DNA from 3 places in the Kitasatospora sp. NBC_00240 genome. Region 3 is predicted to be linked to each of the others. Evidence: riboswitches for the same ligand, from Rfam matches in the RefSeq annotation. Region 3 holds a riboswitch; each other region holds the start of a gene.
What was found. Region 3 has a riboswitch for cyclic di-AMP ahead of OG689_RS32575 (transglycosylase family protein). Riboswitches for the same ligand answer to the same signal wherever they lie in the genome.
Positions count from the first base shown of each region.

Region 1: another riboswitch for cyclic di-AMP. It lies ahead of OG689_RS19350 (M23 family metallopeptidase); the one in region 3 lies ahead of OG689_RS32575 (transglycosylase family protein).
Region 2: another riboswitch for cyclic di-AMP. It lies ahead of OG689_RS33385 (M23 family metallopeptidase); the one in region 3 lies ahead of OG689_RS32575 (transglycosylase family protein).

Region 1 is NZ_JAPEMU010000001.1:4,584,765-4,594,819, reverse strand. It holds gene OG689_RS19380 (ATP-binding protein) at 1-486, opposite strand, end outside; gene OG689_RS19375 (SpoIIE family protein phosphatase) at 650-2,941, opposite strand; gene OG689_RS19370 (PP2C family protein-serine/threonine phosphatase) at 3,016-4,176, opposite strand; gene OG689_RS19365 (TetR-like C-terminal domain-containing protein) at 4,413-4,982, opposite strand; gene OG689_RS19360 (alpha/beta fold hydrolase) at 5,070-5,924, opposite strand; gene OG689_RS19355 (YiaA/YiaB family inner membrane protein) at 6,098-6,388, opposite strand; cyclic di-AMP (ydaO/yuaA leader) riboswitch at 6,621-6,783, shown strand; gene OG689_RS19350 (M23 family metallopeptidase) at 6,796-7,647, shown strand; gene OG689_RS19345 (hypothetical protein) at 7,790-8,833, opposite strand; gene OG689_RS19340 (GNAT family N-acetyltransferase) at 8,868-9,431, shown strand; gene OG689_RS19335 (sensor domain-containing protein) at 9,552-10,055, shown strand, end outside.
Region 2 is NZ_JAPEMU010000001.1:7,776,808-7,786,862, reverse strand. It holds gene OG689_RS33400 (IclR family transcriptional regulator) at 1-269, shown strand, start outside; gene OG689_RS33395 (RidA family protein) at 391-816, shown strand; gene OG689_RS33390 (MDR family MFS transporter) at 999-3,044, shown strand; gene OG689_RS33385 (M23 family metallopeptidase) at 3,209-4,261, opposite strand; cyclic di-AMP (ydaO/yuaA leader) riboswitch at 4,265-4,442, opposite strand; gene OG689_RS33380 (MFS transporter) at 4,746-6,278, shown strand; gene purB (adenylosuccinate lyase) at 6,297-7,736, opposite strand; gene OG689_RS33370 (MarR family transcriptional regulator) at 8,144-8,596, opposite strand; gene OG689_RS33365 (DUF3037 domain-containing protein) at 8,680-9,075, opposite strand; gene OG689_RS33360 (HipA family kinase) at 9,126-9,881, opposite strand; gene OG689_RS33355 (NAD(P)/FAD-dependent oxidoreductase) at 10,052-10,055, shown strand, end outside.
Region 3 is NZ_JAPEMU010000001.1:7,590,841-7,600,895, reverse strand. It holds gene OG689_RS32610 (MFS transporter) at 1-861, shown strand, start outside; gene OG689_RS32605 (TetR family transcriptional regulator) at 1,061-1,699, shown strand; gene OG689_RS32600 (helix-turn-helix transcriptional regulator) at 1,813-2,679, opposite strand; gene OG689_RS32595 (ATP-binding protein) at 3,098-3,640, shown strand; gene OG689_RS32590 (DUF397 domain-containing protein) at 3,926-4,162, opposite strand; gene OG689_RS32585 (hypothetical protein) at 4,678-5,571, shown strand; cyclic di-AMP (ydaO/yuaA leader) riboswitch at 7,059-7,255, shown strand; gene OG689_RS32575 (transglycosylase family protein) at 7,261-8,532, shown strand; gene OG689_RS32570 (hypothetical protein) at 8,947-9,147, shown strand; gene OG689_RS32565 (LacI family DNA-binding transcriptional regulator) at 9,294-10,055, opposite strand, start outside.

The DNA of each region.
Region 1 (10,055 bases), 3.0 Mb from region 3:
CACCCGCTGGAACGGCAGGATGCGCGACTGGGCGCCGCGCACCACGTCCTCCAGCGGGACCGGCTCCGGCCAGTGCCGTCCGGCCCGGGCCCCGCAGAGCACGGCCAGGGTCTGTGCCAGCCGGGCCTGTTGGGCGGCGGCGTGGTCGGCCTTGAGCAGGCCGTCCAGCAGTTCCGGGTCGTGGTGGGTGCGTTCCATCTCGTCCAGCAGGGCCTGCTGGTCGTGGGCCATCACCAGGATGCGCCGGGCGACGCTGAGGAAGGCCCGCTGGGTGGAGGAGTTGAGTTCCTGTTCGCGCTGCACGGCGGCGTTCTCGCTGCCGCGGTGCTCGCGTTCGTCGGTCAGCTGCTGCCGCAGCAGGTCGAGTTCGCGCTGCTGGGCACCGAGCCGGCGCCGCTGGGTGCGGGTCACCGCCCGGTACCGCGCGACGGCGAGCAGTGAGAGGGCGGCCAGTACGCCGATCGCGGTCGCGCACCACTGAGTCATCGTCACGGGCGAATTCTAGGGCGGTGATCCTACGATGATGTGAACAGATCCCCGGTCAACTGTGCGGACCTGCCGGGTCCGGCGGTGTGCCCGGCCGTCGTGCCGCCGCCTGGCCTGCGGATTCGCCCGCCCGGTGAGTCCGGCAGGAATAGTCCGGGGCATGTCAGGACGCGGCGGTCGCCGTCCGATGGAGCAGCAGCAGGGCCACGTCGTCCGGGCGGGAGCGGCGCTCGGTCACGTTGAGGGTCAGCAGATCGGCGAGCCGCTCCAGCTCCGGGCCCATCGCGCCCTGGACCGGGCCGGTCCGGGCGGCCCACAGCTCCAGCCCGCCGAGCATCCGGTGGACCGACTCGTCGTAGTCCTCCTCGCGGTCCTCGACCAGGCCGTCCGTGTAGACCAGCAGCGATTCGCCGACGGCGAGGCTGTCCACGGTCAGCCGGTACGGCGCGCCCGGGTCGACCCCGAGCGGCGGGCCGCCCGGCAGGTCCAGCTCCACGGCCTTCGCGCCGGTGATCCGGACCGGCGCGGGGTGGCCGGCGCGGGCCGCGCACAGCGTGCCGTCGGCCGGGTCGAGGGTCAGGTAGAGGCAGGTCGCGAAGAGCTCGGTGTCCAGCTCGGCGAGCAGCCGGCTGGTCCTGGCCAGGGTGGCGGCCGGGTCGTGGCCGTCGGTGGCGTACGCGCGCAGGCCGCTGCGCAGCTGGCCCATCACGGCGGTCGCCTCGGCGTTGTGGCCCTGGACGTCCCCGATCACCAGCCCGACCTTGCCGCCCGGCAGCCGGATCAGGTCGTACCAGTCGCCGCCGATCTGCATGCCCTCGGTGCTGGGCAGGTAGCGGGCGGCGGCGGCGATACCGGGGATCACCGGCAGGGTCCGCGGCAGCATCGCGCGCTGCAGCTCGGTGGCCCGGTGGTGGTGGGTGTCGTACAGCCGGGCCCGCTCGAGGGACTGCGCGAGGATCCCGGCGAAGGCCGAGTACAGGGTGCGGTCGTCGCGGCTGAAGGCCCGCTCGGTGGCGAAGGTGATCAGGCAGGAGCCGACCTGGCGTCCGGAGGCGATCAGCGGCAGCACCGCCCAGGACGGCGGGGTCAGTGCGCCGCCGGAGCCGCCCTGGCCGCCGGTGCTCCGGCCCGGTTCGCTGAACAGCGGGGTGGAGCGCGCCAGCGAGTGCTGCATGACGCCCTCGGAGAGGTCGGCCAGCCGGTTCAGCTCGGTACGCCGCGGGCCGCCGTACACGGTGTGCGAGACGGGCAGCAGCCGGCCCTCGTCGACCAGGTCGAGGACCAGGCTGGCGGCGCCGAGCGCCGGCCCGGCCACGTCGGTGACGGCGGTGGTGACGTCCCGGACGGTGATCGCCCGGGAGAGGGTGCGGGTCAGCGCGAGCAGCAGCGCGGAGCGGGCGCCGACCGCGGGGGACTCCCGCTCCGCGTCGGGGGCGCCGGACCCGGCGGCCGGCCGGTCCTCGGGCGCGCCGGTGCGGTCCCGGTCGACCAGCAGGCCGGCAATCCGGACCGGCCGGCCGTGGATGTCGAGCATCACCTCGCCGCTCTCCCGGACCCGGGTGACGCCGCCGCCCCGGCGCAGCACCCGGTAGGCGAGCCGGTACGGGCCGCCGACGGCCAGCGCGTCGGCGAGGCCGGCCTGGACGTCGGGCAGGTCCTCGGGGTGGACGATCCGGGACAGGTCGGGGGCCTCGGCGGCGCTGCCCTCGGGAGGCGGCGGCAGGCCGACCACCCGGTAGGCCTGGGCGTCCCAGAAGGTCTCGCCGGTGACCAGGTCGCGTTCGAAGGCGCCGGCGCCGGCCGCGTGCACGGCGAGCGAGAGCAGCGGATGGGCGAGCGGGGCGGGGTCGCCGCCGGCGGGGCTGTGGGTACGCACGCCCTTGGGGACGCGGGTGCTCGCGTGGACGTGGTCGAGCAGGTGGGAGAGCCGGTGGGCGCAGGCCTCGCCGATCGTCTCCAGCACGTCCAGGTCGCGGCGCGGGACGGTGCCGCGGTGGGCCAGCGCCAGGGCGAGGACACCGATCGGCCGGTCGTCCACGACCATCGGCAGGGTCACCAGGGCGACCATGCCGGTGCCCATGCCGGAGTTGCGGTTGGGGTAGTCGATGCTGGTGCGCTCGGGGCTGAGCAGGTAGGGGCGGCGCAGCCGGAGCGCCATCGCGGCGGGCAGGTCGCCGGCCGGGTCGACGGTGCCGTAGCGCTCGTGGGCCCATTCCGGCAGGCCGTGCGAGGCGGTCAGCCGGAGCATTCCGGCGGAGTCGAGAAGGTAGATCGCGTTGCCCTCGCCGGTGATCCAGGCGGGGCCCTCGGCGAGGATGGTGCCGAGCAGTTCGCCCGCGCCGGAGCAGTTCAGCAATAACCGCACGCAGCGCATCGGGCTGCGGGCGACGGAGCCGGTGAGCGGGCTCCGGCTCTCGTCCTCGGAGGGGGGGAGCCACGGGGAGGTCAGGTCCATCGGGCTACCCGGCCTTTCCGTTCCGCAGGGGGGTCACGCCCTTGGGGCGAACGTAATTTCTTCATCCTATTTGTTCAACTCGCGAATGGGGGTCCGAGACGCCGGACCACGACCAGGGACCGGTCGTCGGCGACGTCCCGGGCGACCGCGCGCAGCAGCCGGCCGGCCGGGCCGCCCGCGCTCCGCGGCGCCCGCAGCACCGGCTCGGCGGCGGCCAGCAGCCGACCGATCCCGGTCTCGATGTCCTGGCCGGGCACCTCCACCAGGCCGTCGCTGTAGAGCAGCAGGGAGTCGCCGAGCGCCAGCCGCCCGCGCGTCGCCGGGTACGGGCTGCCGGGCAGCAGCCCGAGCGCCGGACCGCCGTCGCCGCCGAGCAGCCAGCTGCCGCCGCCCTCCCGGCGGTAGTGGGCGGGCGGCGGGTGGCCGGCGTTGAACAGCCGGTACTCCCCGCTGGCCGGCCGCAGCGCGAGGTGCACGGCGGTCGCGAACTCGTCCTCCCAGCCGAGCCCCACCAGGTAGTCGTTGGCGGCGGGCAGGAAGGACTCCGGCGGCACCGAGCCCAGCAGCATCGCGAACGCGCCGGACAGGTGCATCGAGCGGGCGGCGGCCCGGCTGCCCTTGCCGGAGACGTCCACCAGGACGACCTCCAGCAGGTCCTGCTCGGGCCGGTCGGCGCAGAGCAGGAAGTCCCCGGAGAAGGAGTTGCCGCCGACGGGCGCCAGCGCCCGGTCGAAGTGCCAGTCCAGCAGCCGGTCCGGCAGGCGGCCGAGGGCGTGGGTGTGCTCGGAGAGCTCCAGCAGCATCGAGTCGCCGCGCAGGCCGCGCAGGCCCAGCCGGTTGCGGAACCGCGCCGTCGCCAGCCCGGCCACCGCGGTCAGCGCGAGCACCACGGTGACCCCGGACCGTACGCCGTGCGGCTCGTGCCAGGCGGCGCTGAGCGCGCTGCCGGCCAGGACCCCGGCCACCAGGGCCAGCTGCCGGCGGGTGCTGAGCACCAGTGCGCCGCAGACCAGCGGGAGCACCAGGGCGGACGGGGGCCAGCTCGCCGGCAGGAGGACCGACATCGCGGTGAAGAGCGCGGTGAGCCCCAGCAGCAGGAGCAGCGCGTCGCGCGCCGCGGCCGGGTCGCCGTCGAGCAGTCGGCTGCCCCAGCGGCCGAGCGGTCCGCGGCGGGCGGCCCGCGCCCAGCGACGTGGGCCGGTCCGGCGGCGGGCGGCCTCCTCGGCTGCGGGCACGGCAACCTCTCCCGGGGTCCGGCGGCCGGCACCGACCGCCTGTGTGATCAGTCAATCTAGTGCCGAATGCCCGTTTGCTCCCCTTCCGGGCCCGGCGGCGCGGCCGGTCGTGGGTCGTCCGGCCGCGGGTCGGCCGGTGCGGCGTCCGGGCGGCGGGAACGCGGTGCGGGAGCGGTCCGGGCGGGCTGCCGGGCGGCTGCCGGGCGGTCAGGCCTCCGGCCGGCCGCAGCGGGCGGTCAGGCCTTCGGCCAGGCCCGCAGCCCGCCGGTGACGACCCCGATCAGCCGGTCCTGGGTGACGGCCTGGTCCTCGGAGCGCTGGAACCCGCCGGCGATCGACAGCGAGGCGAAGCCGTGCGCCACCGAGCGCACGGTACGGGCCGCGTGGATCAGCTCGGGGCCCTGCAGCCCGTAGTCGTACAGCACCGCGACTATCACCTCGACCAGCTCGGCGGCGGCCCGGGTCAGTTCGTCGTCGGGCTGCGGGGCCTGCGGCAGGGCGCTGTACCGGTTGGGGTGCTCGACGGCGTACGCGTGGTAGCCGCGCAGGACGGCCTCCACCGCGTCGTCCCCGCCGCGGCCGACCGCGGACTTGGCCAGCCGGGTGGCCAGCTCCTCGGTGACCCGGACGGCGATCAGCCGGCGCAGCTCGGTGAGGCCGCCCGGGACGTGCTTGTAGAGGGACGGGGTGGCGACCCCGGCCCGCGCGGCGACGGCGGCCAGGGTGAGGGCTTCGGGGCCTTGGTCGTCGATCAGGCCGAGGGCGTGGGTGACGACGGTGTCCGGGGTCAGTCCGGCGCGTGGCATGGGGGCCTCCAGAAGGGTGGTGCGGCGCCGAGGTGCGGCGCGGTGGGGGAAGGCGGCCCGCGCGGGGTGGCCGGGCGCGGGGCGGGCTCAGCCCTGGGTGTCGGCGGTGCTGGGCCGGGACTCGGTGAGCGAGGCCAGGAAGGGCACCAGTGCGTCGGCGGTGGCCTGCGGGAACTCCGCCATCGGGTAGTGGCCGGCGCCCTCGATCATCACCTTGCGGGCGTTGAGCGCGGCGGCCTGGCGGTCGGCGACGACCTCGGGCTTGGGGAAGTCGGGGTCCTTGCTGCCCATCACGACCAGCGCGGGGCAGGTCACCGCGGCCGACCAGCCGACCGGCGCGGAGTCGCCGCGGACGTAGCCGCGGGTGGCGGTCTTCCGCCCCGGGGTGCGCAGCGAGGCGACCAGCTCGGCGCGGTACTCGGCGAAGTCGGCCGGCTTGGCGGTGGGGAAGGCCAGCTTCTGGTACATGCCCCAGAAGGCGGGGAACTGGATCACGGCCGAGCCGAGCACCTTGACCAGGCCGCGCTGGAAGGCGGTCTGCGGCAGGTTCTCGACGAAGGCGTCCAGCAGGGCGATCCCGGCGACCCGGTCGGGGGCGTCCCCGGCGACCTTGACCACGCTGGCGCCGGTGTAGGAGCTGCCGACCAGTACGGCGCGCTCGATGCCGAGGTGGTCCAGCAGGGCCAGGACGTCGTCGGCGATGGCGGCGGGGGAGTAGTCGTCCCACGGGATCGAGGACTCGCCGAAGCCGCGGATGTCCATGGTGATCACCCGGTGGCCGGCCCCGGCCAGCAGCGGGTGCAGGTGGCGGTAGGCGGAGCGGGAGTCGAGCATGCCGGGGACCAGGAGGACGGGCGCGCCGCTGCCGTGCTCGGTGTCGTCGAAGGCGATTCGCCCGCCGGGGACGTCGAGGTAACGGGTCGCGAGAGGAGTGGTGGACATCGCGGGCCTCCTTGGCCTGTGGGCCGTGCCGTCGGCGACTTGCCGATAGCCATAAAGCTAAGGCTAATAGCCTTAGCTGTCAAGGAGTGACGTCCGGTGTCCGATTCGGCCGGCCGCCGTGCGCCCGGCCCGCCGCCGGGATGCGGCGCCCTGCGCACCGGCCCGGCAGGGCGTCAGATGCCCTCCACCTTGAAGGGGTCGTGCTCGGCCAGCAGCTTCTCCAGCCGGGCCTGGTCGACCCGGGTGACGATCTCGGTGCTCTCCTGGCGGTCACGGATCACCTTGGCGAGGGTGAACGAGGAGGTCACCGTGTACAGCAGGCCGATGCCCAGAAAGGCCCTGGTCCATGCGCCTACCGGCAGGTAGGCGATGCCGACGGCCAGGGCGCCGCCGGAGATCGCGAAGGACAGCACGGCCTGGACGTAGTACGCCGCCGTGGTACGTGACTGCATCGAGGTGCTCATGCGGCCAGGATGGCCAAGCGTCATGTCGCGCACATGAGTACGGGTACTCAGATTCAGGTGCGGTTTGTTGACGCCTGTTCACGATCCGTAGTGCCCCCGGATGGTAACCATGCCAAATCGCCCATTCCGCCCCATGAAAATGTTGACTGCCCTCCCTGGACGGCTTGGAATCAGGGGCTCCTAGGATTAACGTTTGATAACGCAGCGCGGTCGGCAACGCCGTATCCACGGCACCGTGCGCTCGCCTAATCCCGCACGACCGGCCCTCCGGGGCAGGTCAGGGAGCCGGGGAACCACCGTTCCTTGGGGTGAATCGGCCAGGCCCAGGCCCGGCCGTAGGAGACCTTCCTGCTCCGAACCCGTCAGCTAACCCGGTAGGCGCGAAGGAAGGAAAGGAGCGCGCCTCCGTGGCGTCGTCGCACTCTCCGGCACACCTCCCGGGTTCCACCGGCACCCAGCTGCTCGACCACCCCTGGCCGCCCGCCCACGGCGGTGCGTACGGCGAGGCCCGGGACGAGACCGCCCCGCCGGCCGACAGCAACCGGCACCGGATGCCCCGTCAGACCCGCGGAACCGGCCCGCTGCTCGGTGTCACCGCGGTGGCCGCCACCCTCGGCGCCACCGGATTCGCCTCCGCGACCCCCGCCGCCGCACCCGCCGTGATCTCGCCGGACGAGACCACCGTGCTCTCCGCCGATCCCGGCCTGGCCCTCGCCGCCCGCATCCAGCTGCAGGCCGACAGCCAGCGCACCGCCGCCGAGGAGGGCGCCCGCCTGCAGGCCGCCAAGGAGGCCGAGGCCAAGCGCGCCACCCAGCAGCAGGAGGCCCAGAAGGCCGCCGCGGCCGCCGAGAAGGCCAAGCTCGCCGCGATCCAGCTGCCGGTCCGCGACTACTTCCTCTCCGCCCACTACGGGCAGAGCGCCTCGTACTGGTCGCACCTGCACACCGGCCTCGACTTCGCCGCCTCCACCGGCACCCCGGTGTACTCGGTCGGCTCCGGCACCATCACCTCGGCCGGCTGGTCCGGCTCGTACGGCTACCGGATCATCCAGACCCTGCCCGACGGCACCGAGATCTGGTACTGCCACCTCTCCTCGATCATCAAGGCCTCCGGCAAGGTCGTGCCCGGCCAGCAGATCGGCAAGGTCGGCGCCACCGGCAACGTGACCGGCCCGCACCTGCACCTGGAGGTCCGCCCGGACGGCGGCGCCCCCGTCGACCCGGAGAGCTGGCTGGAGCAGCGCGGCCTCACCCCCTGACGGATCGGCCCGCCCTGACGGATGGGGCCCTGCCCCGACGGGTCGGCCCTCGTGCCGGCGGGCGGCGGCACGCCCCGCCGGGCCTGCCGCCACCCCCTGACGGACCCTCCCGGCCCCGGCCCCCGCCGGGACCGGCGGGCCGTCACTCCCGCGGGCGGTCCGGCTCCGGCGCCCCGGCCGACCCCTCGGGGGAGCCCGGCGCCGCAGCGTCCTCCTCGGCCCACTGCTCCTCGCCGGCCCACTCCTCCTCCGTGGCCCACTGCTCCTGACCGTCCCACTGCTCCTGGCCGTCCGGGCCGACCTCGCCCTCGGGCTCCTGGGGCAGCTGCGCCAGGTACGCCTCGATCTCCTCCGGGCCCGGCTCCGGCGCCAGGTCGGAGTACTCCTCCACCAGCAGCCGGGGCAGCCCCGGCACCGTCCACTCGCCGAACAGCCGCATCGCCTCCACGGCCGCCGCCGCCTCGAAGGACTCGAAGTCCCCGGCGAGCTCCTGCGGCATCGGCCGGCCCAGCGCGTTCAGCTCGGCCAGGTTGCGGTAGCTGCGCTCCATCAGCCCGTTCTCCAGCAGCATCCGGGCTCCGTCGGTGGCCATCCCGACCGACATCAGCCGGGTGGGACCCCAGCCGCCGTCGCCGTCCACCCGGTCCAGCACGCCGGAGTCCTCCAGCGCCTCGTACGCCGCGATCCGCTCCGCCGGGCCGAGCTCGCGGAACCCGTCCAGCCAGGCCCGGACCGCCGCCGGGTCGTCCACCGCCACGCCGTCCGCGCGCAGCAGCAGGGTGTACAGCCGGGGCCAGGTCACCAGGTCCGCGCGGCGCAGCAGGCCGGTCGCCACCTCGCCCTGCCACTCGGCCTCGGCCAGCAGCCGCTCCTGCCGCTTGGCGTTCAGCCGCTTCGCCGCCCGCTGATGGTCGATCAGCAGCCGCACCGCCGCGCCGTACGCCAGCGGGTCCTCGCCGGGCGCCGGCTGCACGTACAGGTAGAGCCGCTCGTACAGCAGGTGCTCGACGGCCGCCGAGGTCAGCTCGGGCCAGCCGTCGCGGATCCGGCCGCCGCCGAGTTCGAGCAGCGTCAGCACCGCCCGCAGCGGGCCCTCGGCCACCGGCCCGCGGTCCTGGGCCCGCGCCCAGGCGGTCAGCTCGGCGGTCCGGGTACGAGGGGCGAGCCGCAGGTCATCGTCGTTCATGTGACGTACGGTAGCCGCTGTACCGTTGGCGGACATGGTCCCCGTACTGCTCACCGGCCCGCGTCTGGTCATCCGCGAGTTCCACCACACCCCCGGCGACATCGACGCGTTGCACGCCGTCTTCGGCGATCCCGAGACGGCCCGATACCTCCCCTTCGAACCACGCGACCGGGAGACCTGCGCCGACCAGATCGCGCTCTACCTCGAAGAGGCGCAGAAGGATCCGCGCAGCACCTACCGCCTGGCCGTGACCCGCCTGGAGGACGGCGAGGACGCCGTGCCGATCGGTAACGCCGTGCTCGGGGTGGAGCCCCAGCGCGCCGGCTTCGTCGGCTACGCGCTGCGCCGCGACACCTGGGGCCTGGGCTACGCCAGCGAGATCACCCGGCTGATCTGCGGCTTCGGCTTCGGCACCCTCGGACTGCACCGGCTGTACGCCCGGGTCGACCCCGCCAACACCGCCTCCGCCCGGGTGCTGACCAAAGCCGGGTTCCAGCTGGAGGGCCGGATCCGGCACGACCTGTACCTGCGCGGGACCTGGCACGACGCCCAGCAGTACTCGCTGCTGGAGGACGAGTGGACCGCCCAGGGCGGCTGACAGGGGGTTAACCCCACCCCGGACCGGCCGGTGGGCCGGATACCGCCGCCGCGCCGTCCGCGGGACCGTTGAGGTGTCAGCAGGAAGCGAACCGGAACACCACGAGGGACCGAGGCGGCCATGATCAGCAGCAGCGCGGAACGCGGCGAGTACGACGGCTACGAGGCCCACCGCCCGGCCCGGGGCGGCGGGGCCCGGCCGGCCCCCGGGTTCTGGCGGGCGCCGTTCAGCCGCTCGTACTTCCGCGAGGTCGGTTTCACCCTCGGCGGCCTGCCGATCGCCGTCGCCGGGTTCGTCGTCGCCGTCACCCTGTTCTCGCTCGGCCTCGGCACCCTGGTCACCGCGATCGGGCTGCCGGTGCTGGTGGCGCTGCTCGGTTCGGCCCGGGGCTTCGGCGCCCTGGAGCGGGCCCGGGCCCGGGGCCTGCTCGCCCTGGACGTCCCGGCCCCCGCACCGGTCCGGCCGGCCCGTCCCGGATTCTGGGGCGGCGTCACCGGCCGCCTCGGCGACGCGGCCGGCTGGAAGGCCGTGCTGTACCTGGTCCTGATGTTCCCCTGGGCGATCCTCACCTTCACGCTGTCGCTGACCTTCCTGGTCACCGGCTGGGTGGTCGCCGCCTACCCG
Region 2 (10,055 bases), 190 kb from region 3:
ACACGCTGACCACCCCCGAGGCGCTGCTGGCCGAGCTGGACACCGTCGCGGCCCGCGGCTGGGCACAGGACCACGCCGAGCACGAGTCCTTCATCAACTGTGTGGCGGCGCCGGTCCGGGACGCCACCGGCCGGGTGGTGGCGGCCGCCTCGATCTCGGTGCCCGACGTGGTGCTGCCGTACGAGCGGGTGCTGGAGCTGCTGCCCCAGCTGCTGGCCACGGCCCGGGCGGTCTCCGCCGACTGCGGCCTGCCGCCGGGCGCCGCCTGACCCGGCCCGCCGTCCCCGATCCGCCCCCACCCCACGCGGTCTCCCCCGACCCCGCCCGACCCGCGCCGCCCGCACCACCCGGCGGCGCACCGGGCCCCGACCCACCGAGGAACCCCCGAAGATGAGCGAGCACCCCGCCATGAGCGACAAGGTCGAGATCCGTACCGACGGCGCCCCTGCCCCCGCCTGGATGTTCTCCCAGGGCGTCCGCAAGGGCCCGATCCTGCAGGTGTCCGGCCAGGGCCCGCAGGACCCGGCGACGGCCGAGTACCTCTACCCGGGCGACGTGAAGGCGCAGACCCGGCGGACCCTGGAGAACGTCAAGGCCATCGTCGAGGCCGGCGGCGCGACCGTCGAGGACGTGGTGATGTTCCGCGTCTACCTCACCAAGCGTTCGGACTTCGCGCTCATGAACGAGGTCTACGCCGAGTTCATCGACGAGAACGTCAAGCCGGGCGGTGTGAAGCCCTGCCGGACGACGATCTTCTGCGAGCTGCCGCAGGAGCCGATGCTGGTGGAGATCGACGCCCAGGCCGTGATCGGCTGACAGACCGCCCGCGGGCGACCGCGGCCCCGGACGGCATGACCGTCCGGGGCCGCGCCGTTGGCGGTGCCGGCCGGCCCGTCCCGGTCGCCCGCCGCCGGCCACCCGGACGCCCGCTCCGGTGGCGGGCCCGCCGCACCGCGCCAAAGCTGGGTTGACCTGCTCCCCGCCCAGGAGGCCCGGCCATGTCCGACACCACCGTGACCGAGGCCGCGCCGGCGCCGTCCCCGCCACCCGCGCTGAGCCGGCGCCAGACCAACGTCATCTTCCTGACCATCGTGCTCGGCATGCTGATGGCCGCACTCGACCAGACCATCGTCTCCACCGCCCTGCCCACCATCGTGGCGGACCTGGGCGGCGGCGGACACATGGCCTGGGTGGTGACGGCCTACCTGCTGGCCGAGACCGTCGCCACCGTGCTGGTCGGCAAGTTCGGCGACCTGTTCGGCCGCAAGATCGTCTTCCAGGTGAGCGCGGTGATCTTCATCGCCGGCTCGGTGATCTCCGGTGCGGCCAACGGCATGGCCGTGCTGATCATCGGCCGGGCCGTGCAGGGCGTGGGCGGCGGCGGGCTGATGGTCACCGCGATGGCCCTGATCGCGGACGTCATCCCGCTGCGCGAACGCGGCAAGTACCAGGGCGCGCTGGGCGCCGTCTTCGGAGTCACCACGGTGGTCGGCCCGACCCTGGGCGGGCTGTTCACCGACCACGCCTCCTGGCGCTGGTGCTTCTACGTCAACATCCCGATCGCCGCGGTGATGATCGTGATGGCCGCCCGGACGATCCCCTCGGTCCGGGCCGCCGTCCGACCGGTCATCGACTACCTCGGCATCGTGCTGATCGCGCTGGGCGCCAGCGGCCTGGTGCTCGGACTGGAGTGGGGCGGCAACGAGTACGCCTGGAGCTCGCCCGTGATCATCGGGCTGTTCACCGTCTCGGTGCTGCTGCTGGTCGCCTTCGTCCTGGTGGAGCTGCGCGCCCCGGAGCCGATGCTGCCGATGCACCTCTTCCGCAACTCGGTCTTCACGGTCTGCTCGGTGCTCAGCTTCATCGTCGGCTTCGCGATGCTCGGCGCGATGACCTACCTGCCGACGTACCTGCAGTTCGTCGACGGCGTCTCGGCCACCGGCTCGGGGGTGCGCACGCTGCCGATGGTGGTGGGCCTGCTCGGCATGTCGGTGCTCTCCGGTGTGGTGGTCAGCCGCACCGGCCGCTACCGGATCTTCCCGATCCTCGGCACCGCCGTGATGGCGCTGGGCCTGTACCTGATGTCGACGATGGGCCCCTCCACCGGTGTCTGGCTGGAGTCCCTGTACATGTTCGTCCTCGGGCTCGGCATCGGCCTGGCCATGCAGGTGCTGACCATCGCCGTCCAGAACACCGTCCCGTACCACGAGCTGGGCACCGCGACCTCGGGCGTCACCTTCTTCCGGACGCTCGGCAGCTCCTTCGGCACGGCGGTGTTCGGCACCCTCTTCACCAACCAGCTGGGCCCCAACCTGGAGGAGGCCTTCGCGCAGTCCCCCGGTGTGCCGCCGGCCGCGGTGCAGAGCCCGCAGGCCCTGCGGGCCCTGCCGGCCGACGTGGCCCAGCCGTTCGTCCAGGCCTACGCCGACACCATCAACTACGTCTTCCAGTGGGTGGTGCCGGTCGCCCTGGTGGGATTCGTGGTGGCCTGGTTCCTGAAGGAGGTGCCGCTGCGCGACAGTGCCCGGGCCGGCGCCTCCGACATGGGCGAGGCCTTCGGGGCGCCGGACAGCGGGGACGCCGACCGGCAGCTGGAGCGCGCGCTGGCCAACCTGCTGCGCAAGGCCAAGGGCCGCCCGGAGATCGGGCGGCAGCTGCTGGCCGACTCCGGCAGCACGGTCGGCCCGGACCAGGCCTGGATGCTCGGTCAGATCTACTGGCGCACCAAGCTCCAGGGCGGTGCGACGCTCCCGGCCATCGCCGCCGCGCACCACATGCCGGAGGAGGTCGTCCGGCCCGCCGCCGAGCGGACCGTGCACGCGGGCCTCGCCGGGAGCGAGCACGGTGTGCTGGCGCTCACCCCTCAGGGCGAGCGCGAGGTCGAGCGCCTGGCCGAGGCCTGGCGGCACTGGATCGACCGGCACCTGGACGACTGGGACGTCACCGATCCCACGGACCGGGCCCGGCTCGACCGCGCGGTCGAGGCCATCGCGACCCGGTTGTACGAGGACGACCAGGTGCACCGGGAGAGCGTGCCGGCCTGAGGGGAATCCCGCCGGCCCGACCGGGGAAGAATGCGGCCGCCGACAATCCCCCCCCCCCGAGGAAAACGCGAACTGGCCGGGCCCGCAGCGATGAGCGTTCGCTGCCGGCCCGGCCGGTGTTCAACTACCGCGGCGCATCAGGCCGCGAGGGTTCGTACCCGGTGTCAGATGCTGACGCCGTGCGCACGGAGGTAGGCGATCGGGTCGATGTCCGAGCCGTACTCCGAGCCGGTGCGGATCTCGAAGTGCAGGTGCGGGCCGGTCACGTTGCCGGTCGCGCCGGAGAGACCGATCTGCTGGCCGACGGTCACGGTCTGGCCGACCTTGACGCCGATCGAGGAGAGGTGGGCGTACTGGGCGTACTTGCCGTCCGCCAGCTTGATCTCGACCTCGTTGCCGTAGGCGCCGCCCGGGCCCGCCTTGACGACGGTGCCGGCCGCGACGGCCTTCAGCGGGGTGCCGGTGGCGGCGACGAAGTCGGCACCGGTGTGGTGGCCGCTGGACCACATGGAGCCGGCCACGCCGTAGGCGGTGCCGAGCTTGATGTTGGCGAGCGGGGCGGTGAAGCCGGAGGTGCTGGCGGCCGCGGCCGGGGCCGGGGTGGTGGCCGGCTTCGGCGCGGTGGTGGCGGCGGGCTTGGGGGCCTCGACCGGCTTGGGGGCCTGAGTGGCCTTCGGGGCCTCGGCGGCCTTGGGCGCCTGAGTGGCCTTCGGGGCCGGGGTGGCCTTCTTGGCCGGCGCGGAGTCGGAGGAGGTCTTCGGGGCCGGGGCGGCCTTCGGGGCCGGGGCGGCGGCGGGCGCCTGGGCGGCGGCCTTGCCGACCACGAGCTGCTGGCCCGGGTAGATCAGGTTCGGGTTGGCACCGACGACGGAGCGGTTGGTCTCGTACAGAGCGTGCCACCCACCGTCGACGTTCTTCGCGGCGGCGATCTTCGACAGGGTGTCACCGCCGACCACCTTGTAGGTCTCGTCGACGGCGGCGGCCGGGGCCGCGGCGGGGGCAGCCTCGACGGCGGCGGCCTTGACGGCCACGGCGTCGGCGCTGGTGGCACCGGTCCAGGTGGTGGACTGCGACTTGGCGGCCGGGACCTCGTGGGCCGAGGCGCTGACGGCGGTCACCAGGGGAAGGGCGAGAACCGCGCCGGTCACACCGGTGGCGATGCCGATCCGGGCGAGACGGGGCAGACGGTTACGACGGTGCTTTGCCTGTGCGGGCATGGGGTATTTCCTCTCCGACGCCTGCGAGGTGAGCTGTCGGGTTCGGGCTGGAGTTGCCCGGCCGCAAGCGCGGCTTCACCCCAAGCCGTCCCGGTTGCCGGGACGGCGACTTACCTGTGGGTCCCCCACTCCTGCCGTGCAGAGTTCGTTCGAAGCCCCCGGGCAGCGGCAGGACTAGGCGTTCCACCCGGTGGGCCCACCCGGTCATTGGCCGGGCAGTCGCTGAAGCAAAGCTCATCAACCCGGGCAAATCAATGTCGATCACATTCACCTCCGGAAATTCACAAAAATCCCAGGGAATTCAGTGACTCTCCGAATGATCGACTGTGCAGTACGTGCACAATCCAATCGCGCTGAGCGACCGCCCGACCCCCCTGCGCCGACATTTTCGGCCCTGCGTCCACCGCCGGACACGCTCAGCCACCACCCGGACGCGCCGCCGGTGACCCTTGTCACGTCGACCCCCCGGGCGCAGGATCGAGCCGTGGAAACCGACGACGCCGGCACGCTCAGGATCGGTACCCCGCAGGGCCGGTGGGTGGTGCTGGCCACGGTGCTCGGATCCAGCATGGCGATGCTCGACGGCACCGTCGTCAACGTCGCCCTGCCGCGGATCGGCGAGGACCTCGGCGCCTCGTTGGCCGCCCTGCAATGGACTCTGAACGCCTATCTGCTGACCCTGGCCGGGCTGATCCTGCTCGGCGGGGCGCTCGGCGACCGGTACGGCCGGCGCCGGGTCTTCCTGATCGGCGTCTGCTGGTTCGCCGCCGCCTCCGCCCTCTGCGCGGCCGCCCCGAACGTCGGGGTGCTGATCGCGGCCCGCGCCCTGCAGGGCATCGGCGGCGCGCTGCTCACCCCGGGGTCGCTGGCGATGCTGCAGGCGACCTTCCGCCCTGACGACCGCTCGGCCGCGGTCGGCCTCTGGTCCGGCCTGGGCGGGGTCGCGGCGGCGGTCGGCCCGTTCCTGGGCGGCTGGCTGGTGGACGGCCCGGGCTGGCGGTGGATCTTCCTGCTGAACGTGCCGCTGGCAGCCGTGGTCCTGGCCGTCTCACTGCGCCACGTACCGGAGAGCCGGGACGAGAAGGCCACCGGCAGCTTCGACATCGCGGGCGCGGTGCTGGCCGCGCTCGCCCTCGGCGGGGCGACCTACGCGCTGACGGCCGCCGGTGAGGGGCTCTCCCCCGCGGTCTGGCTCTCCGGCGCGGCCGGACTGCTGCTCGGCGCGGTGTTCATCGCCGTCGAGCGGCGCACCCCGGCCCCGATGCTGCCGCTGGAGCTGTTCTCCTCACGCCTGTTCACCGCGGTGAACCTGGTCACCCTCTGCGTGTACGCCGCCTTCAGCGGGGTGTTCTTCCTGCTGGTGGTGCAGCTCCAGACGGTGTCCGGCTTCACCCCGCTCACCTCCGGGCTCGCCCTGCTGCCGATCACCGTGCTGATGCTGGCGCTGTCCGCCCGGGCCGGGCGGCTCGGCAAGCGGATCGGCCCCAGGCTGCCGCTGTTCCTCGGGCCGATGATCTGCGCGGCGGGCGTGCTGCTGATGCTGCGGATCGGGCCCGGCGCCTCCTACTGGACGGACGTGCTGCCCGCCACCACGGTGATGGGCTGCGGGATGGTCCTGCTGGTGGCGCCGCTCACCGCGACGGTGCTGGCGGCGGTGGAGGTGCGCCGGGCCGGGATCGCCAGCGGCGTCAACAACGCGGCCGCCCGGGCGGCCGGCCTGCTCGCGGTCGCGGCGCTGCCCGCGCTGTCCGGGCTGAGCGGCGACGCCTACCAGGTGCCGGCCTCGGTGGACTCCGCCTTCCGGACCTCGATGCTGATCTGCGCCGGCCTCCTGGTGACCGGCGGCCTGCTGGCCCTGGCCACCGTCCGCGGCAATGTGCTGGCCCCCGAGGACCACCCGGTCGCCGAGCCCGACTGCGCCTGGACCTGCGGCACCTGCGGGCCGCCGATCGACCCCGGGCACGAAAGCCCCGGAACGCCTCGGGGCCCCGCCGCGGAAAGCGCGACAGGGCCCTGAGGAAGAACTGACGATACGTCAGAGAATGTCACCGGGCGCGTACTTGGCGGCCTCCGGGTGGGCGGCCGCGACCGCCTCGATCCGGCGGACGACCTCGGCGACCTGCGCCCCGGCCGCACCGGTGAAGGAGATCCGGTCGGCGAGCAGCGCGTCCAGCGCGGCGCGGTCGAGCGGCATCCGCTCGTCGGCGGCCAGCCGGTCCAGCAGCTCGTTCTCCCGGGCGCCGGCCCGCATCGCCAGGGCGGACGCGACGGCGTGCTCCTTGATGACCTCGTGCCCGGTCTCCCGGCCGACGCCCGCGCGCACCGCGCCCATCAGCACCTTGGTGGTGGCGAGGAACGGCAGGTAGCGGTCCAGCTCGGCCTCGATCACGGCGGGGAACGCGCCGAACTCGTCGAGCACGGTCAGGAAGGTCTCCAGCAGGCCGTCGAAGGCGAAGAAGGCGTCCGGCAGCGCGACCCGGCGCACCACCGAGCAGGAGACGTCGCCCTCGTTCCACTGGTCGCCGCCGAGCTCGGCGGTCATCGAGGCGTACCCGCGCAGGATGACGGCCAGGCCGTTGACGCGCTCGCAGGAGCGGGTGTTCATCTTGTGCGGCATCGCGGAGGAGCCGACCTGGCCCTCCTTGAAGCCCTCGGTGACCAGCTCGTGGCCGGCCATCAGGCGGATGGTCTTGGCCAGGCTGGACGGCGCGGCGGACAACTGGACCAGTGCGGAGAGCACCTCGAAGTCCAGCGAGCGCGGGTAGACCTGGCCGACGCTGGTCAGCACGTTGTCGAAGCCGAGGTGGCCCGCCACCCGCTGCTCCAGCTCGGCCAGCTTCCCGGTGTCGCCACCGAGCAGGTCCAGCATGTCCTGGGCGGTGCCGACCGGGCCCTTGATCCCGCGCAGCGGGTACCGGGCGATCAGCTCCTCCAGTCGGTTGAACGCCACCAGCAGCTCGTCGGCCACCGTGGCGAACCGCTTGCCGAGGGTGGTCGCCTGCGCGGCCACGTTGTGCGAGCGGCCGGCCATGACCAGCTCGGAGTGCTGCGCGGCGAGCCGGCCCAGGCGCACCAGCACCGCCACCGTACGGTCGCGGACGTGCTGCAGGGACTGGCGGATCTGGAGCTGCTCGACGTTCTCGGTGAGGTCCCGAGAGGTCATGCCCTTGTGGATCTGCTCGTGGCCGGCGAGGTCGCTGAACTCCTCGATGCGGGCCTTGACGTCGTGTCGGGTGACGCGCTCACGCGCGGCGATGGAGTCGAGGTCGACCTGGTCGAGGACGCGCTCGTAGTCGGCGACGGCGGTGGCGGGCACCTCGACACCGAGGTCCTGCTGGGCCTTCAGGACGGCGAGCCACAGGTGGCGCTCGAGGACCACCTTGTGCTCGGGGGACCACAGCTGGGCCAGGGTCGCCGAGGCGTACCGGGAGGCCAGGACATTGGGGATCTGGGGCTTCGCGCTCACGCTTCGCAAGCCTAACAGCCGAGGTCAGCCGGATCGTCGGCGGACCACCCCGAGCGCGCCGCGGGTGCTCGCCCGGTCAGCGGGCGAGCACCCGGCGCAGCAGCCGGACGTACCGGCGCGGACTGGCCGACGGGCGCCGCCGAGCGGGCCGACCGGGGGGCGGCGCAGGTCCGGGCGGCGCTGGCCGGGCTGGTCGACCAGCTCGGCGACGCCGACCCGGAGGCCGTCACGCCGGCCCTGGTCGACCTGCCGCCGGCGGTGGCCCACCGCCACCTGCGGGCGGGCGGCCCGCTACCGCCGGGCGCCGAGCGGCCGGCCGAGCGCGGCGCCCCCCGGCTGCAGACGGAGCGAGCAGGCGCGGGGGCCTGATGCCGGCCGGGGCGCGCGAACGGCCTCGACGCCTCGCGGCTACGGCGTCAGGCCGCCGGTCGGCCGGTGAGCACGGGCAGCACCTGGTGGCAGATCGAGTACAGCGCCACCCGCTGCTCCTCGGTCATGGCGTCGAAGGCCTGGTGGGTCCGGGCCATCTCGGCCCGGATCAGGGCCAGGATCTCCCGGCCCTGCTCGGTGATCACCACGATCTTCACCCGCCGGTCGCCCGCCGCCGCCTCCCGGTGGGCCAGCCCGAGGGTCTCCAGCCGGTCCACGATGCCGGTCACGTTGGAGGCGTCACAGCCGAGCCGCCCCGCCAGCGCCCGCATCGGCACCGGCTCGTGCACCGCGCCCAGCGCCTTGGCCTGCGAGGACGAGAGCCCGTGCCGGGCCGCCGCGCCCGCGAAGTCCTGGAAGTACGCGGCGCCGACGGCGGCCAGCGCCTCCATCAGCTCGGCGGTGGTCGGTGCGGCGGTCGCCGTCGGTGTCGAACCCATGCCGCCAGGGTACGCGTAGAAGGTTCACCAGCTCCAGCTTCGACCACCGCAAATGTCCAACCTCACCCCGGACCGGGCCCAGGTCAGAGCACCAGCTGGTCGAAGAGCCGGCGCAGCTCGACCTCCGGATCGGCGGTCAGGCCGGTGTGCACCGGTCCGGGCTGGACGACGGCGCTGCGCGGGGCGGTCAGCCAGCGGAACCGCCGGCCGGGGTCGTCGGCCGCCGCCGGTCCCGCCTCGGGGCCGCCCGCGCAGACCGCCTCGATGCCGTGCAGCGCCCGCCGCACCGCGGCCACGTCGGCCACCGGGTCGAGCGCCAGCAGCCGGGCCTGGTCCAGGTGGGTGCGGGCGCCGAGGTGGGCGCTCTGCCGGCAGTAGAGCAGCACGCCGATGTTGACGCACTCGCCGCGCTCGACCCGGGGGATCGCCCGGACCAGCGCGTACTCGTAGTCGTGCAGCGTCCCGTCGGGGTTGCTCACGGTGTCCTCCGATACCTCGGTGCCGGTGTCCCGACGGATCTCGGCCGCGCTCACCCGGACACCTCCGGGAGCCAGTCGCGGGGGCCGGCCAGCCGGGCCGTGAGCTGGGCGAGGTAGGCCTCGCGCACCGCCTCCGGCGAGTCGAAGCCGGGTTCGTCGGTGAGCCAGACCTCGGGGATCTGCGCCACCGCGCCGGCCAGCCCCTCCTGGGCGAGCGGTGCCAGCAGCTTGTCGGCCGCCGCGACGTCCGGCCTGGCCCGCAGCAGGGCGTGGTCACCGGCGTCGTAGGGGCGCCGGATCCAGCCGGCCGCGCCCGGCCAGTGGTGGTGGAAGATCAGGCTGGCGCCGTGGTCGATCAGCCGCAGGCCGCCGGTGGCGACCAGCAGGTTGGGGTTGCGCCAGGACCGGTCGACGTTGCCGATCAGCGCGTCGAACCAGAGCACCTGCCCGGCCAGCTCCGGCTCGACCTCGAAGCAGAGCGGGTCGAAGTTGAACGCCCCGCTGACGAAGGCCATCCCGAGGTTGGTGCCGCCGCTGGCCCGCATCTGGTCCTGCACCTGCTGGTCCGGTTCGCTCCGGGCGAGCACCGGGTCGAGGTCGACGGTGACCAGCTCGGGCACCGGCAGCCCGAGCCGCCGGCCCAGTTCACCCGCCAGCACCTCGGCGACCAGCGCCTTCCGGCCCTGCGCGGCCCCGACCCATTTGAGCGCGTAGAGCCGGTGGTCGTCGGCCTCGACCAGGCCCGGCATCGAGCCGCCTTCACGTAGTGGCGTCACATAACGGACCGCCGTCACCTCGGTGAGCACCCGGACAGCCTACCGATCCGTCAGGTCGACCGTCCGCACCGCTGCGGTGGCAGGGCCGGTTGGACCGTGCGAGTGTGGCGGACAGTGGGCCCCGCCCGGCCGGTCGTGCCGCGCCGACAGGGGCCTGGTTGTCCCGGCTCGGCTCGGACCAGCACTGTAAGGGATGAACGATGG
Region 3 (10,055 bases):
GGCACGCTGGCCGTGCTGCTGCTGGTCTTCACCGTCACCGAGGCCCAGGGGGCCGGCTGGCTGAGCCTGCGCACCGTCGGCTCGTTGCTCGCCGTGGTGGTGCTGGCCGCCGCGTTCCTGCTGATCGAAACGCGCACCGCGCACCCGCTGGTCCGGCTCGGCATCTTCCGCAACGGCGCGGTGGCCAGGGCCAACCTGATCGCCCTCACGCTGATGGGCTCCTACGCCGGATTCCAGTTCATCGCCACGCTGTACCTGCAGCGACTGCTCGGCTGGTCGGCCCTGGAGATGGCCTTCGGGCTGCTGCCGGCCGGCGCGCTGGTCGCCCTCTCCGCCACGAAGATGGGCGCCATCGTGGACCGCTTCGGCACCGCCAAGCTGCTGCCGGCGGGCGTGCTCGCTCTCGCCCTCGGCTACGCGGGCTTCCTGCGGCTGGACGAGCACAGCGGCTACCTGACCCTGGTGCTGCCGAGCATGATCCTGCTCGGGGTCGGCTTCGCACTGGCCTTCCCCTCGGTGAACATCGCCGCCACCGACGGGGTGGCCGACGAGGAGCAGGGCCTGGCCTCCGGGCTGGTGAACAGCGCCTTCCAGATCGGCGGCGCGATCGTGCTGGCCCTCGTCACCGCGGTGATCACCGCCGGCAGCGGCGGCGGCGAGAGCGCGCGGGCCCAGCTGGACGGCTACCGCCCGGCGCTGTGGCTGGTCACCGCGGTGGCCCTGGCCGGGCTCGCGGTGGCGACCGTCGGCGTGCTGGCCGACCGTCGGAAGAGGTCAATTCCGTTGTCGGTGGCCGACTATGATTACCCGTCGGCGCAGCAGGCCGCCCAGGCCGGCTCCGAGGTGCTGACCAAGCGCTGACCCGCGCAGTCGTTCTCGCCCCGGCCCGGAACGTCGGCCGGAGGACGGCGCCGGCTCCACCAAACCCCCGTGTTGGTGGAGCCGGCGCCTCCGTACGGAACCGGTCCGCCGTGATCCTGGAGCCCAGGATGCGGCGGCCTCGGCACGTCGTCCGGTCAGTATATTGGCCGGGAGCCAACGAACGTACGGAGCAGACACGATGGCACCTCGCGCGGATTCGGTCAACGAGGAAATGCGCCAACGCTCCCGTCGCCGCATCATGCGGGCCACCGTCGAGCTCGTCGACCAGCACGGATATGCCGGCACCACGCTCTCCGACATAGCCGAACGGGCCGGGCTCGCCCGGGGGCTGCTGTCGTACTACTTCGACGGCAAGCGGCTGCTGATGCAGTCCGCGACCCACCGGCTGATGCACCTGGAGCTCTCCGCCGCGCTGGACCGGCTGGACCCCGCCGCCACCCCCGAGGAGCGGCTGGCACGCGCGATAGACGCGGTGCTGGGGCTGGCGATGGACCACCCCCGGGTGATGCGCTCGCACCTGGCGCTGATCCTCGATCCCGATGTGGGGGCCTTCGTCAAGGACCCGGAGCAGCAGCGGTTCGGGGCGATCCTGCAGGAGCTGCTGCGCGACTGGGGCGCGCCCGACCCGCCGGCCGAGCACGCCGTGCTGCGCAGCGCGCTGATGGGCGGCTGCATCGGGGTGCTGCTGCCGGGTGCGGAACTGCCGCTGGCGCCGATCCGGGCGGACCTCTTCGGCCGGTACGGGCTGCCCTGGGCCATGGGGTGCCCGCCGCAGCCGACACCGCCGGAGCGCACCAGGCCGCCGGCCCGGGCCTGAACGACCCGCGGCGGGGCCGCCGACCGGCCCTGGCGCCCCCGGGAACTCCGCGGCTACCCCGGGGGCGGTCCGCCGCCCTCGGAGCCGTCAGGACACCGCCGACCGGCGGCGGGTCAGCGCTCGGCCAGGATCGCGGACAGCAGGTCGATGGTGCGCTCGGGCGTGAGGCTGTCCACGCAGAGCCGCTCCATGACCTGGATGTAAGCGTCGACGTCGTCGCGCTTGTCGAGGTAGAGCGCGCTGGTGAGCTGCTCCAGGTAGACCACGTCGGCGAGGTCCTGCTCGGGGAAGCGCAGGATGGAGAACGCGCCGCTCTCGCCGGCGTGCGCCCCGAAGCGGAACGGCATCACCTGGATGACCACGTTCGGCTGCTCGGCGATGTCGATCAGGTACTGGAGCTGACCGCGCATCACCTGGGGACCGCCGACCGGGCGCCGCAGCGCGGCCTCGTCGATGACCGCCCAGAGCCGCGGGCTGTTGCCGTCGGTGAGCAGCTTCTGGCGGCGCAGGCGCAGGCTGACGCGGCGTTCCAGCTCCTCCTCGCTGATCACCGGGCGGCTCTGGCCGAAGACGGCGCGGGCGTACTCCTCGGACTGCAGCAGGCCGGGGATGAACTGCACCTCGTAGGTGCGGATCAGCGTGGCCGCCTCCTCCAGACCGACGTAGGTCTGGAACCAGCCGGGCAGCACGTCGTTGTAACTGTGCCACCAGCCCGACTTGTTGGCCTCGCGCACCAGGCCGAGCAGGGCCTCGCGCTCGGCACCGTCGTTCACCCCGTACAGGCTGAGGAGGTCGGCGACGTCACGCTCCTTGAAACTGACCCGGCCGAGCTCCATGCGGCTGATCTTGGATTCGGACGCGCGGATGGCGTACCCGGCGTCCTCGCGGGTGATCCCCCGGGCCTCGCGGAGCCGGCGGAGCTGGGAGCCGAGGAGGATCCGGCGAACCATCGAGCCGCCGCCCGGCTGAACTGTGGTCATGCGGTCCAAACCTCCACCTTGGGCAAACAGCGCACAGTCTGCCATCAGTTGAGCGCTCTCGGTGCCGGTACTGACGGATGTATCTATCAGTTCTGCACCTGCAGCACCAGGATGCACGTGCATTCGGCGCATGCATATGCCAATAGTGCGACTGCACGTGAATCGACTCTTGCATCTGCAGTGAGCGCAGAGGACCATGGTGCACGTGCACCTGCACATCCCTGGCATTCCCGCGGGCACCGCGTCGACCCCACGCGCGACTCCGCACACCAGCCCGGCAGCGCTGCGGCGCGACCGGGCACTTGTGTGCGCGCAAGGGCCGTACGAGGTGGCAACCCAACGGCCGAGCGAGTCGGAGGTGACCGGCATGACCCCGGCGGGTCCAGCCGTGTCGGCCCCCTTATGGGAGGAGCTCTTCATGAGCACCGGTACGGCCTTGGCGGTCGACCCCCACGTGGTCACCTGCACGCTCGCTCCCCGCTACGAAGCCGTCAGAACCGCGCGCGACTTCGCCAGAACGACGCTCAACCGCTGGGGACTCGGTGACCTCTTCGACGACGTCGCACTGGTTGCCTCCGAGCTGGTGACCAATGCCCTGCGGCACGCCGTCGGCGCCAGACCCGATCCGGGTCACCTGGCCGCCGACCTGGCCGCGATCCCCTCCCAGGGCGGACCGCAGCAGTCCTTCGACGGACGGCTGCCGATCCGGATAAGCCTGGTGCACCGCGCGCCGCAGGTGGTCTGTGCGGTCAGCGACCCCAGCAGTACCGGGCCGGTCGCCCGGGAGGCCGACTTCGTCGCGGAGTCCGGCCGGGGGCTGCACCTGGTGGACTCCTTCAGCCGCTCCTGGGGCTGGCACCCACTGGCCGGCGCGGGCAAGGTGGTCTGGGCGCTGTTCGAGGCCGAGGATCCGGCCGCACACGCCCAGGACGCCATCGGGCGGCACCGGCGCTCGGCCTGACACCCCGGCGGATCGGACGGCGGCGCACCCCGGCGGGAACCTCCGTACGGTCACGCGCCGGCCGGAGCGGCGCCCGGGGGCCGGGGCCGGCAGTACGGCGTCCGGCGCGGGCAGGTCCGGCGGTACGGCGTCCGGCAGGCAGGGGGCCCGGCACAACGGGGCCGGGACGGCCACCACAGGCCTCCTCCCCGGCGCGCGGGCCTCGGATCACCCGCCGACGACAACGGCCGTCGTGGTGTCAGCACCCACGACGGCCCCCTGGAACGCGGCGACGGTGAACCGGCGTCAGAGCGCCAGGTGGTCGAACTCCCCGTCCTTCGCGCCGAGCAGCAGTGCCGCTATCTCGGCCCGCGTGTAGATCAGTGCCGGACCGTCCGGGAAGCGAGAGTTGCGCATCGCGACATCGCCCCCCGGCAGTGCGGCGAACTCGACGCAGTTGCCCTGGGAATTGCTGTGCATGCTCTTCTGCCAGACCACTCCCTCAAGGTCCGCAGCCGCCATGCCGTTGTACGTGTGGTGCATAGAAATCTCCCGAAGAGACCGGAGTAGTCGTCCAGTTCGGCGCGCGGCACGTCGGGCCGCCCTCCACCGGCCCGGCCCCCTGCCGGCTCGGCACACGCCTCACTTGACGTGATGATAGCTGCAGTGCACGTGCATCAGCACGGGACGTTGCAGGTGCACGAGGAACCACCGGGCGTCATGCAACCAGTCGGGGAACCGCTCGGTCGACGGTACGTAAGCGGACAAACTTGACCGAACCACAAACCGCGCGATAACCGCCCGTAGGCAACTCCCCGCGCAATGTTGATCTTCGACTGCCGGGAGTCGCGCCCCCGTGACCCACAGTCAGTCGGCCCGGGCCGTGTGATACATGTCACCCGACGGCCCGGGTGGCGCCGCCGCACCGGGGAGATCCGGGTGACATGACCACCATCCCGGCAGGTTTGTCGCCCTATGACCGAAATGACGGCATGCTCACCGCTCGACATCGGCAGCCGACTGCGACTCTGCCGGGTCGATGTCCTACGATCTCCGCCATGAGCACCGCAGCCATCCCGGGCGCGCCACTGCCCGTCCGCACTCCAGGCTCCCGTGCGCGGGGGCGCCATCGTCGACCCGAGCGCCCCGAGATCCCGGCCGGATCGCCGGCCCTCGTGCTCGCCGTGCCCGCCACCGCGGGCCCCGAGTCCCGGCCCGTGGTCGACGAACTGCTGTCGATCGTCCGCAGCGAGCAGTCCGGCGTCGAGACCGCCGCCGCCTACCTCGCCGACGACTCCGCCGAGGAATCCGGCCCCACCGTGGCCGAGCTGATCGCCCAGGCCCTCGACGCCGGTCTGCCGGCACCCGTGGTGGTGCCGCTGCTGACCGGCCCGCACGGCTTCCTCGACGACCTGCACGCGCTGGCCGCCGGCAGCGGCGCCACGATCACCGACGTGCTCGGCCCGCACCCGCTGCTGGCCGAGGCCGTCCACGTCCGGCTGTCCGAGGCGGGGCTGGCCCGCGCCGACCGCGCCCGGCTCTTCGCCATCGCCACCGCGGCCGACGGCGTGGTCCTCACCACCGTCGGCGGCGAGGACGCAGCGGCCGCCGCCGGGATCACCGGCGTGCTGCTCGCCGCCCGGCTCGCCGTACCCGTCGTCTCCGCCGCCCTGGACGTGCCCGGCTCGGTGGCCGCGGCCGTCGACCACCTGCGCGCCACCGGCTCGCAGCGTCCCGCGCTGGCGCCGCTCGTGATCGGCCCGGAGGCCGACCCCGAGCTGCTCGCCACCGCCGCGGAGGAGACCGGCTGCCCCAGCGCGGCCCCGCTCGGCGCCTACCCGACGGTCGGCCAGCTGGTCGCCTCCACCTACCTCTCCGCCCTTGAGGTCGCCCTGGCCCAGCTGGAGCAGGCCCGGGAGCAGGAGCCGGAGCACGAGCAGGCCGCGGAGTGACCTCCGCGCCGTGACGACCGCCCGCAGGGGCCCCGGATCCGTCCGGGGCCCCTGCGGCGTTCCCGGGGTCCGAACCCGCCCACCGGGCACCGGGCGGGCGCCGGCTACCTCGGGGGCGGGGCAGGGCGCCTCAGGACCGGGGCCCGCATCGCGCCCGGGGGCGGCAACGGTCCGATCCCAGGACCGGCCTGAGCGCAGGTCAGGCCCGGACGTGTGACGGCCCGGAAGCAGCGGGGTGGAGCGAGGGCGTGCGGGCGGCAACGGGCGGCGCGGCGGGTCGATCGGGAGGCCCCGAACGGCACCCCGACACCCGCCGAGGAACACCGGTCCGCGCTTCCGCCGAGCAGGCGCACGGCCACTCCTCGGCGCCTGACCGGAGGCCGTCCGTCGCCCGTCGGGGGCGGGTCCGACGGCGGGCCGCACTTCGCGCACCGGTTTCGTCCGCGACGCGCGCCGCAGGGCTCGGTCGGCAGGGCAAGCAGGGCACGGCGAACCCGGGAGCGTCGCCGCGGCAGACGGCCGCCCGGGTGCGGCGGCTGAGGCCGCCTCGGAAGATGACGCCCCCTCCGACGACGGTCCGGGGACGGACGAAGTCCCGGCCGGCCGCTCCTGCCGGGTGACGGTGGCTCCGCCGGCAATCCGACGCGCGGACCACATCCTGACGGGAGGGCACCTGCCCGTCCTCCGGTGCGCAGGCCGGACGGTGACGGCAGGTCCGACGCCGGGCCTGGCCCCGATCCGGGTGCCCGGGACGTGAGGGCGGTGCCACCCCGGAGCCGGCACTCCCCGGCCCGCACCCCCGCGCCGCCCGGGGGAATCTCACGACGGGGGCGGGGCGGACCGTCCGCGGGCCGTTGCCCGGCGCTCGGAGGTCGCCACTCCGGCACCCTGGCCGGCGCCCGCCTCCCCGGCGAGGTGCGGGGCGGGTACGGCGCGACCGGCCGGCCCCGGCATCCCGGAAGGGCATGACCGGGGCTCACCTCCCGACGCGGGGAAGGAATTGCCAAGATATGCCCTATTTGATCCAAATTGCCCGATATTAAGAACGTCAGCTCCCCACCCCCGCCGACACCCACCACGGCACCGACGGCGAGCCGGCCAGGCCCCCCGTCGAATGATTCGCCCCGCCTCGATAGCAAATGCCCGACTGTACCCAAATGCCGGATTACACCGGACTGTCGCGCGTTGTACCAGATTGCTCCGCAAGGACTTTGGTCACGGGAGCGAGCCTCCCGCCCTCCGGTTGCGGGCCTTCGGCCGCCGTGGTTCCGTGCCCTCCGTCGCACCCGTGAGGTCGCCCGGGGATCCCCTGAAGGACAGGCAGAACTCTCCGACGGCACGGCATTTACCTGAAATCGGGCATTTTTGATCATGTCGACCCGTGTGCCACAACGAATCCAGGGTCCTGTGACGAGCGCCACACATGTTTGCGGTTTGAACTTAAGTCTGCTTAACGTGCTCCCCGTTCGTGGTCACACGGACCCAGTTCATCCGCAACGCCGAGGCCTGCCGTCGGATGCGCTGGCAGCGCGAATACGCACCACGGCAGGCGCGGGGGACCCAGGTAAGTCGCCCCGGACCGGTTCGCACCGGTCCAGGGGCTAGGGGTGAAGCCGTGCTCAGCACGGCCGGGCAACTCCAGCCCGAATCCGACAGCTCACCTCGCAGGCGTGGGAGAGGAACATCTTCATGCTGCCCACCAACGGCACCCGTCTGTCCAGCCGCACCCGTCGCGTGATCGCCGCCGTTGGCGTGGCCGGCGTCGGCCTCACCATCCCCTGCCTCACCTCCGGTGTCGCCAGCGCCGCCTCCGTGGCCACCTGGGACAAGGTCGCCCAGTGCGAGAGCGGCGGCAACTGGAGCATCAACACCGGCAACGGCTTCTACGGCGGCCTCCAGTTCACCAACAGCACCTGGGCCGCGTTCGGCGGTACGGCGTTCGCCTCGCGCGCCGACCTCGCCACCAAGGACCAGCAGATCGCCACCGCCGAGAAGGTCCTCGCGGAGCAGGGCCCCGGCGCCTGGCCGGTCTGCTCGATCCAGGCCGGCCTGACCAAGGGCGGCACCCCGGCCGCCGTGGACACCGGCGCCCCGGCCGCCGCCAAGCCCGCCACCCCGGCCCCCGCCACCCCGGCCCCCGCCGCCCCGGCGAAGCCCGCCGCGCCGGCCGCGCAGGCCCCCGCCAAGAGCGACAGCTCCAAGGGCTCCGCCGACTCCTGGTCCGGCAGCAAGTCCTGGTCGCAGCAGGGCAAGTGGTCCAAGGACGACCGCCGCACCTACACCGTGATCGCCGGCGACTGGCTGTCCGCCATCGCCGACAAGAACCACGTCCAGGGTGGCTGGGAGCGTCTGTACGAGCTCAACAAGTCCGTCCTGACCGAGGGCCCCGACTCCATCTACCCGGGCCAGCACCTGGCCCTGGGCGGCGGCGACGCGACCGCCACCAAGTCCTCGGACAGCTCGGACTCGGCCAAGAAGTTCGACTGGTTCAACAAGTCCGACTCGGCCACCGCCACCAAGACCACCTCGGCCAAGCCGGCCGCCGCCGAAGCCGCCGCCCCGGCGGCCCAGGCCTCGACCGCCCAGGCCCCCGCCGCCTCCGGCAGCATGGCCGCCGCGGTCTCCTTCGCGCAGTCGAAGGTCGGCCAGGCGTACATCTACGGCGGCACCGGCAACGGTGGCTGGGACTGCTCCGGCCTGACCCAGGCGGCCTTCCGCGCGGCCGGGATCTCCATCCCGCGCGTGGCCGCCGACCAGGCCGCCGCCAGCACCCACGTCTCGCTGGACAGCCTGCAGCCGGGCGACCTGCTGTTCTGGTCCAACAACGGCAGCGACTCGGGCGTCTACCACGTCGCGATCTACACCGGCAACGGCAGCTACGTCGAGGCCGCCAACCCGAGCGCCGGGGTCCGCACCGAGACCATCGCCAACTGGGCGCCGGACTTCGCGGGCCGCATCTGATCCGCCCCCGGTCCGGCCTGTCGCCGGTCCTGTTCGATACGTTTCGGACCGGTTCGTCCCGGTCCGATCCGGCAGCGGTCCGCGGCACCTGACGCCGCCGCAAGCGCGCCGCCGTCCCGGGAGAGTCTGGTCGCTCCCCCGGGGCGGCGGTGTCGGCCGTTCCGGGCCGCGGGGACGGCGGCGGGTCGCCGGGCCGTGGACGGTGTCGTCGGGTCGTCGGGTCGTCGGGCCGGGTGTCCGGGGTCCGGGGTCCGCCCGACGGGAGACCTCGGAGCCCGCTCTCCACGCCCCGCCGAGCGGCCGCGCGGCCCCCGGACGCCCCGGCGGGGACACGGCTGCGGCCGCCCGGGGCGGCCATGGCCAATCGCGTCGGCAGCGGGCAAGCTGGCCCTCCGTACCCGAGGAGGAGTCGCCATGCCCAGGATCACCGTCACGCTGGATTCGGACCTCGCGATCGAGGCGATGCTGCTCGCCGGCACCAGGAGTCCGCAGGACGCGGTGGAGCTGATCGTCCGTGACTACCTGGCCCGGGGCCACCGGACCGAGGCCCGGACCGGCGACGCCGCCGACGGGCGGCGGGTCACCCCGGACCGGCCCACCGCCCAGGAGGGCTGAGCCTGGGCCCTCGGGCCACGGCCGACGGGCGGGTAAGCCGGCCCGAAGGGCGGACGGACAGCAGTGGGCCCCGACGCGTCCAGGACGCGTCGGGGCCCAATCCTGTCCGGCAGGGGCGGCGCGGGCCGCCCCTGGACCGGCTGTGCTCAGTCGCCGCGGTTGGCCCGGGCGCCGGTGGAGCCGCGCATGACCAGCTCCGGCTGGAACATGAACTCGCCGCGCTGGACGGCGTTCCCGCCGACCTCCTCCAGCAGGGCGTCGACGGCGGCGGTGGCCATCGCCTCGACCGGCTGGCGGATCGTGGTCAGCGGCGGTTCGGTGAAGGCGATCAGCGGCGAGTCGTCGAAGCCGACCACCGAGATGTCCTGCGGCACGGCCATGCCGCGCTGGCGCACGGCCCGGATCGCGCCGAGCGCCATCATGTCGCTGCCGCAGACGATCGCGGTGCAGCCCTTGTCGAGCAGGGCGCCGGCCGCCGCGTGGCCGCCCTCCACGCTGAACAGCGTGTGGTGGACCAGGCCCTCGGCCTCCTCGCGGCTCACCCCGAGCAGGTCCGTTATGGCCGCGGTGAAGCCCTCGATCTTGCGCAGCACCGGGACGAACCGGCGCTGGCCGACGGCCAGGCCGATCCGCTCGTGGCCGAGCTCCACCAGGTGCTGGACGGCCATCCACATGGCGGCCCGGTCGTCCGGCGAGATGAACGGCGCGGCGATCTTCTCGCTGTAGCCGTTGATCAGCACGAACGGCACCTGGCGGCCGGTGAGCTTGGCGTACCGGTCATGGTCCGCCGTGGAGTCCGCGTGCAGGCCGGAGACGAAGACGATGCCCGCCACGCCGCGCTCGACCAGCATCTCCACCAGTTCGTCCTCGGTGGAGCCGCCCGGGGTCTGGGTGCAGAGCACCGGGGT